4 regions of the Burkholderia pulmonis genome follow, and region 4 is predicted to be linked to each of the others. Evidence: predicted binding sites of a transcription regulator. Region 4 holds the regulator's gene; each other region holds the start of a gene.
The links. The regulator FliA, encoded in region 4, starts transcription of late flagellar genes. The targets are predictions, from matches to a motif close to CTAAAGTTTNNNNNNNNNNNGCCGNTA.
Positions count from the first base shown of each region.

Region 1 (4,209 bases), 360 kb from region 4:
CGCGTGCGCCACGCGATGCCGTCGCCGGCGTCGTCACCGCCGCCGCGCGTGCCCCGGTTGCCCGGCTCGTCGGGTTCGATCGTCCAGTCGAGCCGCGCGCCGGGCCACGCCTCGCCGGTCCAGCGGAACTGATCGGTCGCGAGCGCATCGAGCTGCTGCCGGACGAGCGGCACCGCGGCCGGGTGGACGGTGGCGAGCGTCTGCGCCTGCGGATCGGACGACGCGGCAGCCAGTTCGGCACGCGCGGGCGTCCAGCGCGTATCGGCGCGCCCATCCAGCGGATCGGCGCTGCCGGACGGAGACGACGCACCCTGCCGGGCCGCCGCCTGCATGGCCTGCGCGGGATCGCGCGCCGGCGCGCCGCCCTGGGCCGGTGCGCCCGGTTGCGCGGTTGCCCGCGCGGACGCCGGCAGCGGCAGGCGCTGCGCGAGCAGTTCGTCGAGCACGTCGGTCGAATCGTGCGGCGCGGCATCCGGGTCGGCCGGCGCGAGCGCGGCCGCGAGGCGCGCCTGCGGCTCCCGCATCAGCGCCGCGAGCGGGCGCTGGCCGGCCAGCCACTGCGCGAGATGGGATTCGTAGAAGAGGCCGCTTTCGCTCACGGCCTGTGCCAGCGCCGCGCGCAACGCCACGACCGGCAGCAGCGCCGCCGCATCGCGCACCACCGCTGCGGACGATGCCTCGGTGGAAGCCGGTGTGGAAGACGGCGCCGGGCCGGATGCGACCGGCACGACCGTATCGGTCAGCAGCACGGTGGGGTCGGCCAGCAGCGGCCCGCGACCGGCGATCGCCGGCGTCGCATCGCCGCCCGAGCGCGAGATCGCGTCGAGCACGCGCCCGACGTCGGACAGCGCGGTCTGCGTGGAAGCCGGCGGCGCGGCGGGAGGACTGCCGGCGGGCGGCGGGGACGACGCGCCGGCGCCCGGCGTGCCGACCTGCGAGGTCGCGCTGCCGCCGGCGGGCGCCGACACGGTGCCGGTCAGCAGGCTGTCGAGGCGGCTCGCCAGCAGCGCGGCCGCAACGGAGTCGATACCGGTCATGATCGGAGCCTGCTCACCTCAGCCACATCGTTGCGAATCCGGGCACCGCACGCCGTTGCTGCCCGCAGCGACTGCGCGTGCGGCAACGCGCCCGTCTCCCCGGAAAACGGCCCTACCCGCGCGCGCGGTAGAGATCGGTCAATACCTTGGTCGAGCGCCGCGCCTCGAACAGCGCGGACAGCCGCGCGACGTCCGGGCTCGCGAGATCGCGGATCGCGGCGTCGTCGGCCAGGATCCGGCGGATCAGGTCGAGCTTGCGGCCGAGATCCGATTCGTCGAGTGCAACGCCCGGATCGGCCTCCTTGAGCCTGTCGACGAGCAGCATGAATTCGGCCTGCAACCCCGGCAGCGCGCTCCAGTCGGCGCCGCGCGCGGCGCACAGCATGCGGCCCGACACGGCGGCGAGCGCCTCGTAACGTGCGAAGTATTCGGCCTTGTGATTCATCTTGACGCTTCCACTGCCTGTTGCGCGGCCATCCGCGCGACTTCCGGGGCGATGCCCGTCCATGCTTCCTCGAGCGTGGCGAGCAGCCCGTCGACCTCGACCAGCATCGCGTCGCTCGCCTGCGCGTTCGCTTCCAGCAGGCGCCGGCCGATATACGCATACAGCGTATGGAGCCGGTCCGCGATCTCGCCGCCCGCGTCGCGGTTCAGCGACGCCTGCAGCCCGTTCTCGACGATCCGGATCGCCTTGCCGATCGCTTCACCGCGCGCGGACACGTTGTCCTGCTGCAAATGCATGCGCGCCAACGCAATCGCCTGCCGCGCGCCCTGGTACAGCATCGCGATCAGCCGGTGCGGGGAGGCGCCCATCACCCCCGTCTCGACGCCGACACGCGCGTATGCACTGGCTCCAGCGTGTCCTGGGGAAAACATGCGCTTCTCCTTGTTATGCCTTGGCTATACGGGAGCCGCCGCCGTGCATCGCACGACGCGGCCTTCACACCGGAGTTATCGGAAGGGATTTGAAAAGCTTTAGGTGCGCGGGGCCTGCCGCCGGGCAAGCGATACCGGCCCGTTGCCCGTGTCCGGCAAGCTGTCACCGGTTAACCGCTCCCGGATGCCCGTCGCCGGATAGCCGTCCCCGGATGCCCGTCCCCGGATAGCCGCCCCCGGATGCCCGTCGTCGGATAGCCGCCCCCGGATGCCCGTCGCGTCACACCGACATCTGCATGATGTCGTTGTAAGCGCTCACTAGCTTGTTTCGGACCTGGAGCCCGAACTGGAAGCCGATGTTGGCTTTCTGCATGTCGACCATCACGTCGTTCAGCGACACGTTCGGCGCGCCGACCTCGAACGCCTTCGCCTCGCCGAGCGCGTGCTGCTGGTCGCCGCTGATCTTGTCGAGCGATGCCTTCATCGCGCTCGCGAACGTGCCGGCCGTCGCCGCGCCGGAGCCGGCAAGCGCTGCCGTCGGGCTCGCGACGCCGCCGGAGGCCTGCGCGGCCATCGACTGCATCTGTTGCAACACCGAACCGATTCCGCTGACGTTCGCAGTCATGCTGTCCCCAGACTTAGAGAAGAGACCCGGACGCGCCGGGCGTGTCCGCCGGTGCCGCACCACGCGCACCATGCCGGATCGCGAAAAAGGATAGCAGCGCGCCGCGCGTCAAAGCCGAGAAAGTACGGGGGAAACCCCGCTCTTTTCGGTCGATCGGAGTACGCCCCGGGTCACGATAATCGCATCGTGTCATTGTCCGCCCGCTCGTCCGAGCGAGCTCAGTCGTCCCGCTCCGGAGAAACTCGACGCATGGATTCGCAGGCCAACTCGCTGATCAACCCAGACGCCCGCGCGGGCCTCGCCAGCCCGGCGCCCGGCGCCGCCGCGGCCACCGCGTTGCCGGGCGCGGGTGGCGCAGGCGCAGACTTCGGTCTGGGCGGCTTCGCGGAACGCATTCCCGGCATCTCGCGGATGAAGGGCAACCCGAAACTGCCGTTCCTGATCGTCGTCGCGTTCGCGATCGCCGCGATCACCGCGCTCGTGCTGTGGAGCCGCACGCCCGACTACCGCGTGCTGTACAGCAACCTGTCGGACCGCGACGGCGGCGCGATCATTGCCGCGCTCCAGCAGGCAAACGTTCCCTACAAGTTCGCCGATGCCGGCGGCGCGATCCTCGTGCCGTCGAACCAGGTCCATGAAACGCGCCTGAAGCTCGCCGCGATGGGGCTGCCGAAGGGCGGCTCGGTCGGCTTCGAGCTGATGGACAACCAGAAATTCGGCATCAGCCAGTTCGCCGAACAGGTCAACTACCAGCGTGCGCTCGAAGGCGAGCTGCAGCGCACCATCGAATCGATCAACGCCGTGCGCGGCGCGCGCGTGCATCTCGCGATCCCGAAGCCGTCGGTGTTCGTGCGCGACAAGGAAGCGCCGAGCGCGTCGGTGTTCATCGATCTCTACCCGGGCCGCGTGCTCGACGAGGGCCAGGTCCAGGCGATCACGCGGATGGTGTCGTCCGGCGTGCCCGACATGCCGGCAAAGAACGTGACGATCGTCGACCAGGACGGCAACCTGCTGACCCAGACCGCGTCCGCCTCCGGCCTCGACGCGAGCCAGCTCAAGTACGTGCAGCAGGTCGAGCACAACACGCAGAAGCGCATCGACGCGATCCTCGCGCCGATCTTCGGCGCCGGCAACGCACGTTCGCAGGTCAGCGCGGATCTCGATTTCTCGAAGATCGAGCAGACGTCGGAAAGCTACGGCCCGAACGGCAATCCGCAGCAATCCGCGATCCGCAGCCAGCAGACCAGCAGCGCGACCGAACTCGCGCAGGGCGGCGCATCGGGCGTGCCGGGCGCGTTGTCGAACACGCCGCCGCAGCCAGCTTCCGCGCCGATCGTCGCCGGCAACGGCCAGAACGGGCCGCAAACGACGCCGGTCAGCGACCGCAAGGACCAGACGACCAACTACGAGCTCGACAAGACGATCCGCCATCTCGAACAGCCGATGGGCAGCGTGAAGCGGCTGTCGGTCGCGGTCGTCGTCAACTACCAGCCGGTCGCAGACGCGAAGGGCCACGTGACGATGCAGCCGCTGCCGCCCGCGAAGCTCGCGCAGGTCGAGCAGCTCGTGAAGGACGCGATGGGCTACGACGAGAAGCGCGGCGACTCGGTGAACGTCGTGAACAGCGCGTTCTCGACCGTCAGCGACCCGTACGCCGACCTGCCGTGGTGG
Region 1 covers NZ_OZ480186.1:3,484,392-3,488,600, forward strand. The annotation lists gene fliK (flagellar hook-length control protein FliK) at 1-1,037, opposite strand, end outside; gene AC5LXK_RS16210 (flagellar protein FliT) at 1,150-1,482, opposite strand; gene fliS (flagellar export chaperone FliS) at 1,479-1,913, opposite strand; gene fliE (flagellar hook-basal body complex protein FliE) at 2,194-2,538, opposite strand; gene fliF (flagellar basal-body MS-ring/collar protein FliF) at 2,788-4,209, shown strand, end outside.
Region 1: fliS (flagellar export chaperone FliS) is a predicted target of FliA. The motif match lies at 1,990-2,016, and genes of this name have one in related genera.

Region 2 (4,209 bases), 400 kb from region 4:
GGCGATCTGCACCTGCCGCGAACCCGTGTCGCCGCTGTAGGTCGAGCCGCCGCCCGGTGCGTTCGAGAACGGCGCCGTGCCCGTCTTGAAGCCCGCGAACAGGTAATTGCCCGCGCCGTCCGTCGAGTTCGCGAGCGTCATCAGCTGGTCGCGATAACCCTGCAGCTGCGTCGACAGCGCCGCGCGATCGCTGTCGGACAGCGAGCCGTCGCCGGCCTGGATCACGACCGTGTGAATGCTGTTCAGCAGGTTGTTGACGCTGATGAGCGACTGGTCTTCCGCCTGCAGCGACGACAGCGCGGTGTTCTGGTTCGACGCGTACTGCGACAGCGTCGCCGACGTCATCGACAGCTGCACGGCCTGCGCCGCGCCGAGCGGGTTGTCGGCAGGCGTCGCGAGGCTCACGCCGCTCGAGATCTGCTGGTACAGCTGCGAGAGCTGCGCCTGCTGATCGTTCATCTGCGCGACGTTCATCTGGTAGAACTGCGTGGTGGAAATCCGCATGGCTTCGATCCCCGAAATCAGTTGAACAGGCCGAGCACGGTCTGGAACAGCGTCGACGCGGTCTGGATCACCTTCGCGTTCGCCTGGTAGAGCTGCTGGTACTGCATCAGGTTGGCCGCTTCCTCGTTCTGGTTCACGCCCGACACCGACTGCTGCGCCTGCGTGATCTGGCCGATCAGCGAGGTCTGCGCGGCGCTCGACGACTTCAGCTGGGCCGTCGTGTTGCCGACGCCGTTCACGTAGTTCGCGTACGCGCCCGTCAGCGTGGTCGTACCGTTGCCGAACGCCGTCGAGTTGACGAGCTTCGACAGCGCCAGCGCGTTGCTGCCGTCGTTCGTGCCGCCCGTGTTCGGCGCGACCTTGAACGTGTCGCCGGCGGCCGGCGTGCCCGACACCGTCACCGTGACGCCTGCCGTCAGCGTGATCGGCGAGCCGGACTGGTACGGCTGCGCGGCGCTCGTCGTCGGCGGCACGACCGTGTTGTCGGTGACCGTATAAGTCGGCGCGGCCGACGTGCCGCCCATCGTGATCGTGTAGTTGTGCGCGTTGGCCGCGGCCGTCGCGCTCGTGACCGACAGCCCGCCGATCGTGCCGTTGCCGGTGTTCGTCGTCGAGGCCGACGGCACGTACGGCGCGGCCGCCGCGATCGCGGAGCCGTTCGACGTCGTGAGCCCGAAGCCGTTCAGCGCGCCGCGCGTCGGCTGCACGGTGAACTTGTCGCCGGCATTCATCGCGCCGGACGAGAACGAGAAGTTCAGCCCGCCGATCGATGCCGGCATCGACGTCGACGTGCCGACCACCGTGCCGCTCGCGCGGTCGGTCAGCGTGTAGTTCGTGCCGTCGTACGCCAGCGAGTAATCGCCCGTGGTCGGCTGCGACGCGTTCGCGAACGACACGGACAGCGCCGCGTTGCCGGTATTGCCCTGGTTCGCGTAGATGGTCGGCGAGCCGGTCGTGAACAGCGCCCCGCCCGGCTTGCCCGACAGGTCGACGCCGAGTGCGTTCTGCGCGTTGACCTGCGCGGCGAAGCTGGTCGCGATCGCGCCGAGCTGCGCTTCGGCCGGGTCAAGCGTCTGGCTGCGGAACGCGAGCAGGCCGCCGAGCGTGCCGCCCGACAGCGATGCGTCGGACAGCGCCTGGTTCGGCCCCTGCGGGTTCGCGCCGGCGATGCCCTGCGACACGACGGTCAGCTCGCTCGGATCGGACGGCGACGTGACGGTCCCGAGCTGGTAGCTCGTGTTCGACACGACGAGCGGCGTGCCGCCCGCGAGGAACACGCTGTAGCCGTCGTTGTTGCGCACGACCTGGATGCCCGCGAGGTTCGACAGGTTCGACACCGCGAGGTCGCGCTGGTCCATCAGCTGGTTCGGCGGCTGGCCCTGGCTGCTCGCGGACGCGATCTGCTGGTTCAGCTGCGCGATCTGCGCGGTGTACGCGTTGATCTGCGTGACGGTGTTCGTCAGCTGCGTGTTCACGCTCTGGCGCAGCGCGTCGTACTGCTGGCCGGCGGCCGTGATCTGGTTCGCGAGCGTCTGCGCATTGCTCATCGCGGTCTGCCGCACCGACGAGTCGGACGCGCTGTTCGCGACGTTCTGCATCCCGGTGAAGTAGCTCGTGATCGCGGTCGAGATGCCGGACGTCGGGCTGCCGATGTAGTTGTTCAGCTGCGTGACGAGCGAATACCACGTCGACAGCGCGCCGCTCTGCGTCTGCGCGCCGTTCAGCTGGTCGCTCAGGTACTGGCTGTACTGTCGCTGCACGGTGACCGTATTCACGCCCTGCGGCATGTAGCCGCTGCTCGTGTACTGGCCGCTTGCCTCGGCATACACGGGACGCTCGACCGAATAGCCCGGCGTCGCGGCATTGCTGATGTTCTGGCCGGTCGTCGTGAGGCCCCAGAGCGCGGCATTCAGGCCGCTGACGCCGAGGTTCATGAGTGAATTGGACATGCGCGATCCTGATGAGCCGGCCGCACTGCGGCCGCCGGGTTGCGTGACTCCCGGTATAACGGCCGCGAATTGAAAAAATTGAGGAAAAAATGCATGCGCGACGCACGGGCGTGCGTCGCCGGTCGAAGCGGCCGGCGGGGGGCCCCGGCGGCGGTGCGCGGGCGGCCCGCGCGGGGCCGGCCGGCGCGTGTGCGTCAGGCCCGCGCGAGCGAGCGGCGCTTCATTTCGAGTTGCGTGATGAGCCGCTGCAGCGTGTTCTCGGCGCTGCCCGGCAGCGACATGTAACGGAAGCCCAGCTGGTAGCGCCGCGACCCGTTCGGCATCTGCGTCGAACGCTGCGACACCAGCTGCAGGTCGAGCGACAGCTTGCCGTGGCCGGTCAGCTCGAGCTCGACGTCCGGCAGCAGCGTGCCGACCTCGAGCGCCTCGACGCGTTCGTCGGCCGTGCGCAGCCCCACGCCGCCGAGCGACAGGTTGTGCACCTCGAACAGGAAGCTTTCGCCGTCCGGCAGCTTGCCGCGGCACAGGAACGGATCGACGATCGGCGCATCGACGCGGAAATATTCGCGGCGCTGGATGCAGACCAGCACGTCGGGGAAATCGGCGACGAACGCGGGCAGCCCCTCGTAGCGCGTCTCGCGCGGCGTGCCCGTGGTGAATTCGACGCGCACGCCCTCCGGCGCGGCCGCGAACGTGCAGTGCGACGCGCCGAGGATGCCGGCGTTCTGCTCGGACAGCGCACCCCAATCGAACGTGAACGTCCGCGCGCCGACATCGACCTCGAGCAGGCGCGTGACGAGCTGACCGCCCGGGTACTGGACGGTCAGGAAATCGCCGCGATTCACGAGGTTGCGCAGCTGCACGCCGATTTCCAGCGGATTGCGGCGGGCATAGTCGGGCCCGGAGTGGCCTGCATCCAGGCTGGGGTCCGTCGACGTTTCGATATTCATGGCTAGCCGGTCTTTCTTGTCATGGGCGCCCGGGGCAACCGGAGCGCAGTAAAACCGGGCCAGAACGGGGGCCCGGTCACAGGTCTCTCACACTTAGCGGCAGTGCTGACCGAAAGTTTAGATCGAATTGGCGATTTTTTTCGCGCAAACGTTGAAACCGCGCGCGGCGGGCTGCCGGGCGCGGTCCGAGAGACACAATGAACCGGTGGCGGGTACCCGTCAGCCGATCTGCTGCATGATCGAGATCAGCTTCTTCGCGTAGTTCGGGTCGGTCGCGTAACCGGCCTTCTGCATGCCGTGCGCGAAACCTTCGACGCTGCGGCTCGCGCTCAGCACGCCCGAGTAGCGCGGGTTGTTCTTCAGCAGGTTCGCGTAATCGGTCATCGCGTGCTCGTACGAATCGTACGCGCGGAATTTCGCGACGACGCGGCGCGGCGAACCGTTCACGTATTCGGTCGTCAGCGCCGACACCGTGCGCCCCGTCCAGCCCTTGCTCGCCTTGATGCCGAACACGTTGTAGCTGGTCGAACCGTCCGTCGCGCGGATCTCGCGCTTGCCCCAGCCCGATTCGAGCGCGGCCTGGCCGACGATGAAGCGCGCCGGGATGCCGGTCGTCGCGCTGGCCGCCTGCGCGGGGCCGGCGAGCCGGTCGACGAACGCGTCGGCGTCCTGCACGCCGCTCGCGCCCTTCAGCGGCGGCGTCAGCGCGCTGCCGGCCGAGTAGCCGCGTGCGCCGGCGAGCCCGCCGTTGTTCGCCGCGTTCGCATAGGCCTTCGCCATCGCGTTCATCGCGGCGAGGCTGCCTT
Region 2 covers NZ_OZ480186.1:3,434,845-3,439,053, forward strand. The annotation lists gene flgL (flagellar hook-associated protein FlgL) at 1-504, opposite strand, end outside; gene flgK (flagellar hook-associated protein FlgK) at 522-2,453, opposite strand; gene AC5LXK_RS15975 (flagellar brake protein) at 2,648-3,403, opposite strand; gene flgJ (flagellar assembly peptidoglycan hydrolase FlgJ) at 3,623-4,209, opposite strand, start outside.
Region 2: flgK (flagellar hook-associated protein FlgK) is a predicted target of FliA. The motif match lies at 2,510-2,536, and genes of this name have one in related genera.

Region 3 (4,209 bases), 390 kb from region 4:
TCGCCTGCAGGTCGCTCGCCGACGTGCCGTTGGTCGACGACACGTTGTTCGTGTTCATCGTGTCGGTCGGCAGGTTCGACACGCTGGTGCCGTTGCTGCCGATCGTCGTGTTGGAGGAAGTCATCCTGGGTGGCCTTCTGTCGGAACTGTCGGGTCTGTAAGGTCGGGCGGCGGGCGGCTTACGAGCCGATCGTCAGCGTCTTGAGCATCAGCGTCTTCGCGGTGTTCAGCGTCTCGACGTTTGCCTGGTACGAGCGCGACGCCGAGATCATGTTCACCATCTCCTGCACCGGATCGACGTTCGGCATCTGCACGTAGCCGTTCGCGTCGGCAGCCGGGTTCGCCGGGTCGTAGGTCGACTTCATCGGCGACGGATCGTCCATCACCTTCGTCACGCGCACGCCGCCCACGCCCTGGCCGGACGCGGTGCGCGCGCCGCCGATCGGGTCGGTCGCGAACACGACCTGCTTGGCCTTGTACGGCTTGCCGTCGGGGCCGGTGGCGCTGTCGGCGTTCGCGAGGTTCGACGCCGTGACGTTCAGGCGCTGCGATTGCGCGGACAGCGCCGAACCGGCGACGCCGAAGATGTTCATCAACGAAGGCATGGTGGCTCCTGGTGCTTGTGCTCGGTTTCGGTTGCGGCGCTTACGAATTCGTCGTGATCGCGGCGATCATCGACTTGATCTGCTGGGTCATCACGGTCATCCCGGTTTCGTAGTGCAGCGCGTTGTTCGCGAACTGCACGCGCTCGACGTCGAGATCGACCGTGTTGCCGTCGAGCGACGGCTGCAGCGGCATCCGGTACTGCGCGTTGCCGTAGTCGTCCGACGGGCCGCCCGTCGGAATCAGCTTCACGGTCCCGGCCATGTGGCCCGGCGCCGTCGACACCATCGACATGCCGCTCGTCACGCCGGCCGGCTGCGCCATCGGCAGTTGCGCGGCGTTGCTCGGCGCAAGGCCGCCGTTCGTCTGCTTCAGCGAGCGCGCGAGCGTCGACGCGAAATCGACGTCGCGGGCCTGGTATCCGGGCGTGTCGGCGTTCGCGATGTTCGACGACAGCAGTTCCTGCCGGTAGGCGCGCACGTCGAGCGCCTGTCGGCCGAACGCGAATTCCGCATCGAGTTTGTCCAGCATGTGTGCGTCTCTCCGTATGAAGCGCTGCACGCCCCTCGCACCGGATGGCGACCCGAGAGGCTTTTTTCCATGACAGCGATGGTAGGCGCGGGACGCAACCGGCAATCGGGCGAATAACGCGGCAAAGGCCCCCTCTATTCATCGTTTGCGCGACGCCCCGGCTCCCTAGAATGCGAAGCGGATCAACGGATCGGGGACACGGCGATGACTGGCAACGCACTTCGCGACAGGAACGGGCGGCTCACGCACGTCCGGCGTGCGTTTGCGCTCGCCGCGGCGCTGTGGATCGCGGCCCCGGCCGCGCATGCTGACGACGGGATGATCGTGATTCCCGGACGCGGCGAGACGGCCGAAACCGCGCTCGCGCACGCCAATGCGGCGAGCGGCGGGAATGCGGGCATGGTTTCGGGTGCGGCGAGCGCGGCGGCCGGCACCGGCTACGCCGCGCAGCCGGCCGGCGCGATGGTCGTGACGAACGTCCCGCCGCCGCCGGCGGTTCCCGCACCGGCCCCCGCCTACGCCGCCGCCCGCGCGAACGCCGGTTACGGCGCGCCGCCGCCACGCGCGACCGATCCCGCCGCCATCGCGACGGTCGTCGCCGGCACGGCCGAGCCGGCATCGCCGGCACGACCGGCGCCGCCATCGGCCGCCGCCCGCCTGGCCGCGGCCCGCGCCGCGTCAGCCCTGCCGGCGCCGCGCGCGACGGCGGCGTCGGCCAACCCGGCGCCGGCGGCTTCGGCCACCCCGCCCGTGACGCCGCCCGGCCAGCAGGATCCCGAGACGATCCGGCGCGCGGCCCTCGCATTCCTGCAGCAGCAGATCGCCGGCCTGCCCGGCAAGACCACCGCGACGGTCACGACCGCCTTTCCGCGCGGGCTCGCCGCATGCACGACGCTCGAACCATTCCTGCCGACCGGCGCGCGCCTGTGGGGCCGCACGACGGTCGGCGTGCGCTGCGCGGGCGAGCGACCGTGGACCGTCTACCTGCAGGCGAGGGTCGCCGTGCAGGCGACCTATTACGTCGCCGCGCGCCAGATCGCGCCCGGCGAGCCGCTCACGGCGGCCGACCTGCTCGCGCGCGACGGCGACCTGACGGTAATGCCGCTGGCGGTGATCACCGATCCGGCCCAGGCGATCGGCGCGACCTCGCTCGCCCGCATCTCGGCTGGGCTGCCGCTGCGGCAGGACATGCTGAAGAGCGCGGCATCGGTGTCGGCCGGCCAGACGGTACGGGTCGTCGCGGCGGGCCCCGGTTTCACGATTTCGGCCGAGGGCAGCGTGCTCGCGAATGCGGCGCCGGGCCAGTCGGTGCGGGTGCGGATGGCCGCGGGGCAGATCGTCACGGCGATCGTCAAGGACGCCGGCACCGTGGAAATTCCGCTGTAGGGACGGATACGCAGCAAGAATGTAAAGAATTGTTTATTCGGAGCATTTCGGGCTCGCGATGCTAAAGTTCGGGCCGACCCGGCCGTTATCTGGGTCAAACCGTACAGGAAACCCATCGTGAAGATCGATTCCACTCCGAACCCGAGCCCCGTCGCACCAACCGGCAACGGCGCGACCCGTGCACAGTCCGGCACGGCCCAGTCGTCCGCGCAGGCGGCCGACGCAGGATCGACCGGCGGCGACACGAGCGTGAACCTGTCGGGTCTGTCCGGCCAGCTGCGTTCCGTATCCGCGTCGGGCGACGCCGATATCGACACGGGCCTGGTCCAGTCGATCAAGGACGCGCTGAACAACGGCACGTTGACGATCGATGCGAACAAGATTGCCGACGGCGTACTGAACACCGCCCGCGAACTGCTGCAGCAGCAGCGTCCGGGCAGCTAAGCCGGCCTCGCGGCCGGTTCCCCCGGTTTGCCGGCGCGCGCAGCACTGCATGCGCCGGCGTGACGAGCATGACGCGATGAGAGAAGAGCTGCTGGCCACGGTCAACGACGAACACGCGACGATCGAAGCGTTCGCGTCCCTGCTCGCCTACGAGGAAAAGGCGCTGACGACGGCCGAGCCGCTCGAGATGCTGCCCGGGATCGTCGAGAAGAAAAGCGAGCTGATCGACCGGCTCGCGCAGCTCGAACGCACGCGCGACACGCAGCTTTCCGCGCTCGGCTTTCCGGCCGGCAAGAAGGGCATGGACCAGGCAGCCGAACGCGATGCGCGCCTCGCCGGCCGCTGGCAACTCCTGCAACAGTCCGCCGAACGCGCACGCCAGGCCAACGCGAACAACGGGATGCTGATCCGGATCCGGATGGACTACAACGAGCGCGCGCTCGCGGTACTGCGCTCCGCACCCGCACCGGCCGGCGTCTACGGCCCCGACGGGCGCGTCTCGGCGCTGACGCGCTGACCTGGCGGCGGCACCGCCGCCGCACCGACCGCCTCTCGCCGCCCTTCGGGGCATTTCACGTTTCGACAGACCGGGCCCGAGCCCGGCACCCACGGTCCCTTCCGATACACGGCCGCGCACCCGCGCCGCCGTCCTGCCACAACAATCAGAAGAGGGCCGCATGCCGTATTTCCGCATTCCGTTGTCATCCCGCGTCGTCGCCGTTTCCGCCGTCGCGGCGCTGGGCGCCGCGCTGGCGCTCCCCGCCGCCCATGCCGCCGGCCCCGCGCCGCTGCCGACGCCGACGGGCGACATGTCGCTGTCGCCGGCCGGCCCCGACGTCGTGCCGCCGGCCGCATCGGGCACGCCCGGCGCGATGCCGCGCGCATCGCGCCGCGGCGCCGACACCTACACGTACCTGCGTTGCTGGTACCGGATCGACGCGGATCCGCTGAAGCCGGCCGCGACCTACGAATGGGCGCGCGACCCCGCCGGCGGCGACTGGTATCGCGTGTCCGGCTACTGGTGGGCGGACGGCGTCACGCAGTGGAAGAACATGTTCTACAGCACGACGTCGCAGGACGCGCTCGCCGACGTGTGCCGCAAGACGCTGGCGGCGAAAGGCATCCAGTCCGGCCTCACGCAGGCGGTCGCGGCCAACAACGCGCTGTCGTTCAACTACACGGTATGGACCATCGACGCCGCGCAGCAGGACGCGCGCGTCAACAAGCTGATCGTGTTCGGCGACA
Region 3 covers NZ_OZ480186.1:3,444,854-3,449,062, forward strand. The annotation lists gene AC5LXK_RS16010 (flagellar hook assembly protein FlgD) at 1-124, opposite strand, end outside; gene flgC (flagellar basal body rod protein FlgC) at 180-605, opposite strand; gene flgB (flagellar basal body rod protein FlgB) at 646-1,134, opposite strand; gene flgA (flagellar basal body P-ring formation chaperone FlgA) at 1,339-2,520, shown strand; gene flgM (flagellar biosynthesis anti-sigma factor FlgM) at 2,638-2,964, shown strand; gene AC5LXK_RS16035 (flagella synthesis protein FlgN) at 3,041-3,481, shown strand; gene AC5LXK_RS16040 (SGNH/GDSL hydrolase family protein) at 3,642-4,209, shown strand, end outside.
Region 3: flgM (flagellar biosynthesis anti-sigma factor FlgM) is a predicted target of FliA. The motif match lies at 2,582-2,608, and genes of this name have one in related genera.

Region 4 (4,209 bases):
GACACGGTGATGCAAGAGCTCGGCGAACTGCGCGGGATGATGGAAGAGCAGTTCGACAGCCTGATGTGGCACGACCGCCAGCGTCGCAGCGCCGTGCACGGTGCGCTGACGAAGCACCTGTTCGCGGCCGGCTTCTCCGCGCAGCTCGTGCGGATGCTGGTCGACAACCTGCCGTCCGGCGACGGCGCACAGACCTTCGAGCAGGCCGCCGAATGGGCGCAATCGGTGCTCTCGTCGAACCTGCCGGTGCTCGACAGCGAGGATGCGCTGATGGAGCGCGGCGGCGTGTTCGCGCTGATGGGGCCGACGGGCGTCGGCAAGACGACGACCACCGCGAAGCTGGCCGCGCGCTGCGTGATGCGCTTCGGCGCGAGCAAGGTCGCGCTGCTGACCACCGACAGCTACCGGATCGGCGGCCACGAACAGCTGCGCATCTTCGGCAAGATCCTCGGCGTGCCGGTGCACGCGGTGAAGGATGCGGGCGATCTCGCGCTCGCGCTGTCCGAGCTGCGCAACAAGCACATCGTGCTGATCGACACGATCGGCATGAGCCAGCGCGACCGCGCGGTGTCGGACCAGATCGCGATGCTGCATGGCGCGAACGCGCCGGTGCAGCGCCTGCTGCTGCTCAACGCGACGAGCCACGGCGACACGCTCAACGAAGTTGTGCAGGCGTACCGCAGCGCGGGCGAGCATCCGGACCTCGCCGGCTGCATCCTCACGAAGCTCGACGAGGCGACCCACCTCGGCGGCGTGCTCGACACGGTGATCCGCTACAAGCTGCCGATTCACTACGTGTCGACCGGCCAGAAGGTGCCGGAGAACCTGTACGTCGCGTCGACCAAATTCCTGCTGAAGAGCGCGTTCTGTGTGCCGCGCGACGGCTCGCCCTTCGTGCCGCAAGACGAGGACATGCCGACGCTGCTTTCCGCACTGACCGCACGTTCCACCGCCGAGCTGCACGAGGTGCGATTTGGATAAACGGATCATCGACCAGGCCGAAGGGCTGAGGCGCCTGCTGGCCGGGCGCGCGTCGCGCATCGTCGCGGTGACGGGCGGGCCGGCGGGTGTCGGCTGCACGTCCACCGTCGTGAACCTCGCGACGGCGCTCGCGTCGCTCGGCAAGGATGTGCTTGTCGTCGACGAGCGCGCCGACGTGCACTCGGCCAGCGCGACCCTGGCAGGCGCCTGGCTGCGCGACGGCGAACGCACGCGGGTGGCCGCCGGTTTCGGCCTGTGCGCGGCCGCGCGGCTCGCGCGCGCCGGCTACAGCGACGCGCAGCTGAGCGACTTCATCGACGGCCCGGCCGACATCGTGCTCGTCGACACGCAGCTCGGCGCCGACGGTTCGTTCTCGGCGCTCGCACGCGAAGCGCACGACGTGCTGGTCGTCACGCGGGTCGCCGCGCAGGCGATCACCGAGGCGTACGCGTGCATGAAGCGGCTGCATTTCGCGCACGCGTTCGCGCAGTTCCGCGTGCTGACCAATCACGTCGGCAGCCATGCGGACGCGAAGACCGCTTTCGACAACCTCGCGGGCGTCGCGAGCCGCTACCTGACCGTGTCGATCGCCGACGCGGGCTGCGTGAGCGCCGATCCGCTCGTCGAGCACGCGCGCGAACTGATGCATGCGGTGGTCGACGCGTTCCCGTCGTCGCAGGCCGCGCGCGACTACCGGCAGATTGCCGCCGACCTGTTGTACTGGCCGATGCGCCCGCGTTCGGGTGCCGGCCGCGCCGTCCACGCGGGCGGCAAGCCGTCGTATGAGGCGGGCGCGGCACACGCCGCGTGAGCGCCTAAGGAGAGAGCCATGATGTACAACGCTCAAGGAAAGATGTCCCAGGCCGACGTGCTCGCGCAATATGCGCCGCTCGTGCGCCGCCTCGGGCTGCAGCTCGTCGCGAAGATGCCGGCGAGCGTCGACCTCGACGACCTGATCCAGGCCGGCATGATCGGCCTGATGGACGCGGCCGGCCGCTACAAGGAAGACCAGGGCGCGCAGTTCGAGACCTACGCGACGCAGCGCATCCGCGGCGCGATGCTCGACGAGCTGCGCAGCAACGACTGGCTGCCGCGCAGCCTGCGCAAGACGTCGCGCGAGGTCGAGCACGCGGTGCACCAGGTCGAGCAGCATCTCGGACGCTCGGCGAGCGAGACCGAGATCGCCGGACACCTGAACATGCCGCTCGACGAATACCAGGGGATGCTGCAGGACCTGCACGGCAGCCAGCTCATCTATTACGAGGATTTCGACCGTGCGGCCGACGACGAGCCGTTCCTCGACCGTTACCGCGTCGATCACGCCGATCCGCTGTCGGCGCTGCTCGACGAGCACCTGCGCGAGGCGCTCGTCGAGGCGATCGAGCGGCTGCCGGAGCGCGAGAAGCTGCTGATGTCGCTGTACTACGAACGGGGTCTGAATCTGCGCGAGATCGGCGCGGTGCTCGAAGTGAGCGAGTCGCGCGTGTGCCAGCTGCACAGCCAGGCCGTCGCGCGGCTGCGCGCGCGGCTGCGCGAACAGGCATGGGTCGGCGCGGAGTCCTGACCCTTTCATGACGGCCGCGCGCGCCGACGCCGCGCGCCCGGGCCGTCCCTGCGCGGTGCTTGCGCATTCCGCGCGCCGATTTGCTACAATCCCCTCCGTTTTCCGAGGAGCGTTGCGACGGACCATCTGCGTCCGCCAGGCTCGGAAGGCTTCACCAAGCAGCCGTGCGGCGAGAAAGTGGTTTCGCGCCGGCTCCGCTTCCTGAACGGCGCTCACGTCACCAATCTAGAAACTTTTTAGAAAGGAGGGCGTGATGAACGCCATTATCGATTCCAAGGCTTCCCACGATTACGTCGTCGCCGACATGGCGCTGGCCGGCTGGGGCCGCAAGGAACTGAACATCGCCGAGACCGAAATGCCGGGCCTCGTGCAGATCCGTGACGAATACAAGGCAGAGCAGCCGCTGAAGGGCGCGCGCATTGCCGGTTCGCTGCACATGACGATCCAGACGGGCGTGCTGATCGAGACGCTGAAGGCGCTCGGCGCGGATGTCCGCTGGGCGTCGTGCAACATCTTCTCGACGCAGGATCACGCTGCGGCCGCGATCGTCGAGGCCGGCACGCCGGTGTTCGCGTTCAAGGGCGAGTCGCTCGACGAGTACTGGGAGTTCTCGCACCGCATCTTCGAATGGCCGAATGGCGAATTCGCGAACATGATCCTGGACGACGGCGGCGACGCGACGCTGCTGCTGATCCTCGGCTCGAAGGCCGAGAAGGACCGTTCGGTGATCTCAAAGCCGACCAACGAGGAAGAAGTCGCGCTGTACAAGTCGATCGCGAAGCACCTCGACATCGACGCGACCTGGTACTCGAAGCGCCTCGCGCACATCAAGGGCGTGACCGAAGAAACCACGACCGGCGTGCACCGCCTGTACCAGATGGAAAAGGACGGCCGCCTGCCGTTCCCGGCGTTCAACGTGAACGATTCGGTCACGAAGTCGAAGTTCGACAACCTGTACGGCTGCCGTGAATCGCTCGTCGACGGCATCAAGCGCGCGACCGACGTGATGATCGCGGGCAAGGTCGCGGTCGTCGCGGGCTACGGCGACGTGGGCAAGGGCTGCGCGCAGTCGCTGCGCGGCCTCGGCGCGACCGTGTGGGTCACCGAAATCGATCCGATCTGCGCACTGCAGGCGGCGATGGAAGGCTACCGCGTCGTGACGATGGAATATGCGGCCGACAAGGCCGACATCTTCGTGACGGCAACCGGCAACTTCCACGTGATCGGCCACGATCACATGAAGGCGATGCGCCACAACGCGATCGTCTGCAACATCGGTCACTTCGACTCGGAAATCGACGTTGCGTCGACGCGCCAGTACCAGTGGGAAAACATCAAGCCGCAGGTCGACCACATCATCTTCCCGGACGGCAAGCGCGTGATCCTGCTGGCGGAAGGCCGCCTCGTGAACCTCGGCTGCGCGACCGGCCACCCGTCGTTCGTGATGTCGAACTCGTTCGCGAACCAGACGCTCGCGCAGATCGAGCTGTTCGTGCGCGGCAACGAGTACGAGAACAAGGTGTACGTGCTGCCGAAGCATCTCGATGAAAAGGTGGCGCGCCTGCACCTCGCGCGCATCGGCGCGAACCTGTCCGTGCTGTCGGACGAGCAGGCTTCGTACATCGGCGTGCAGAAGGACGGCCCGTTCAAGCCGAACCACTACC
Region 4 covers NZ_OZ480186.1:229,784-233,992, forward strand. The annotation lists gene flhF (flagellar biosynthesis GTPase FlhF) at 1-981, shown strand, start outside; gene AC5LXK_RS01065 (MinD/ParA family ATP-binding protein) at 974-1,792, shown strand; gene AC5LXK_RS01070 (RNA polymerase sigma factor FliA) at 1,811-2,545, shown strand; S-adenosyl-L-homocysteine riboswitch at 2,644-2,766, shown strand; gene ahcY (adenosylhomocysteinase) at 2,799-4,209, shown strand, end outside.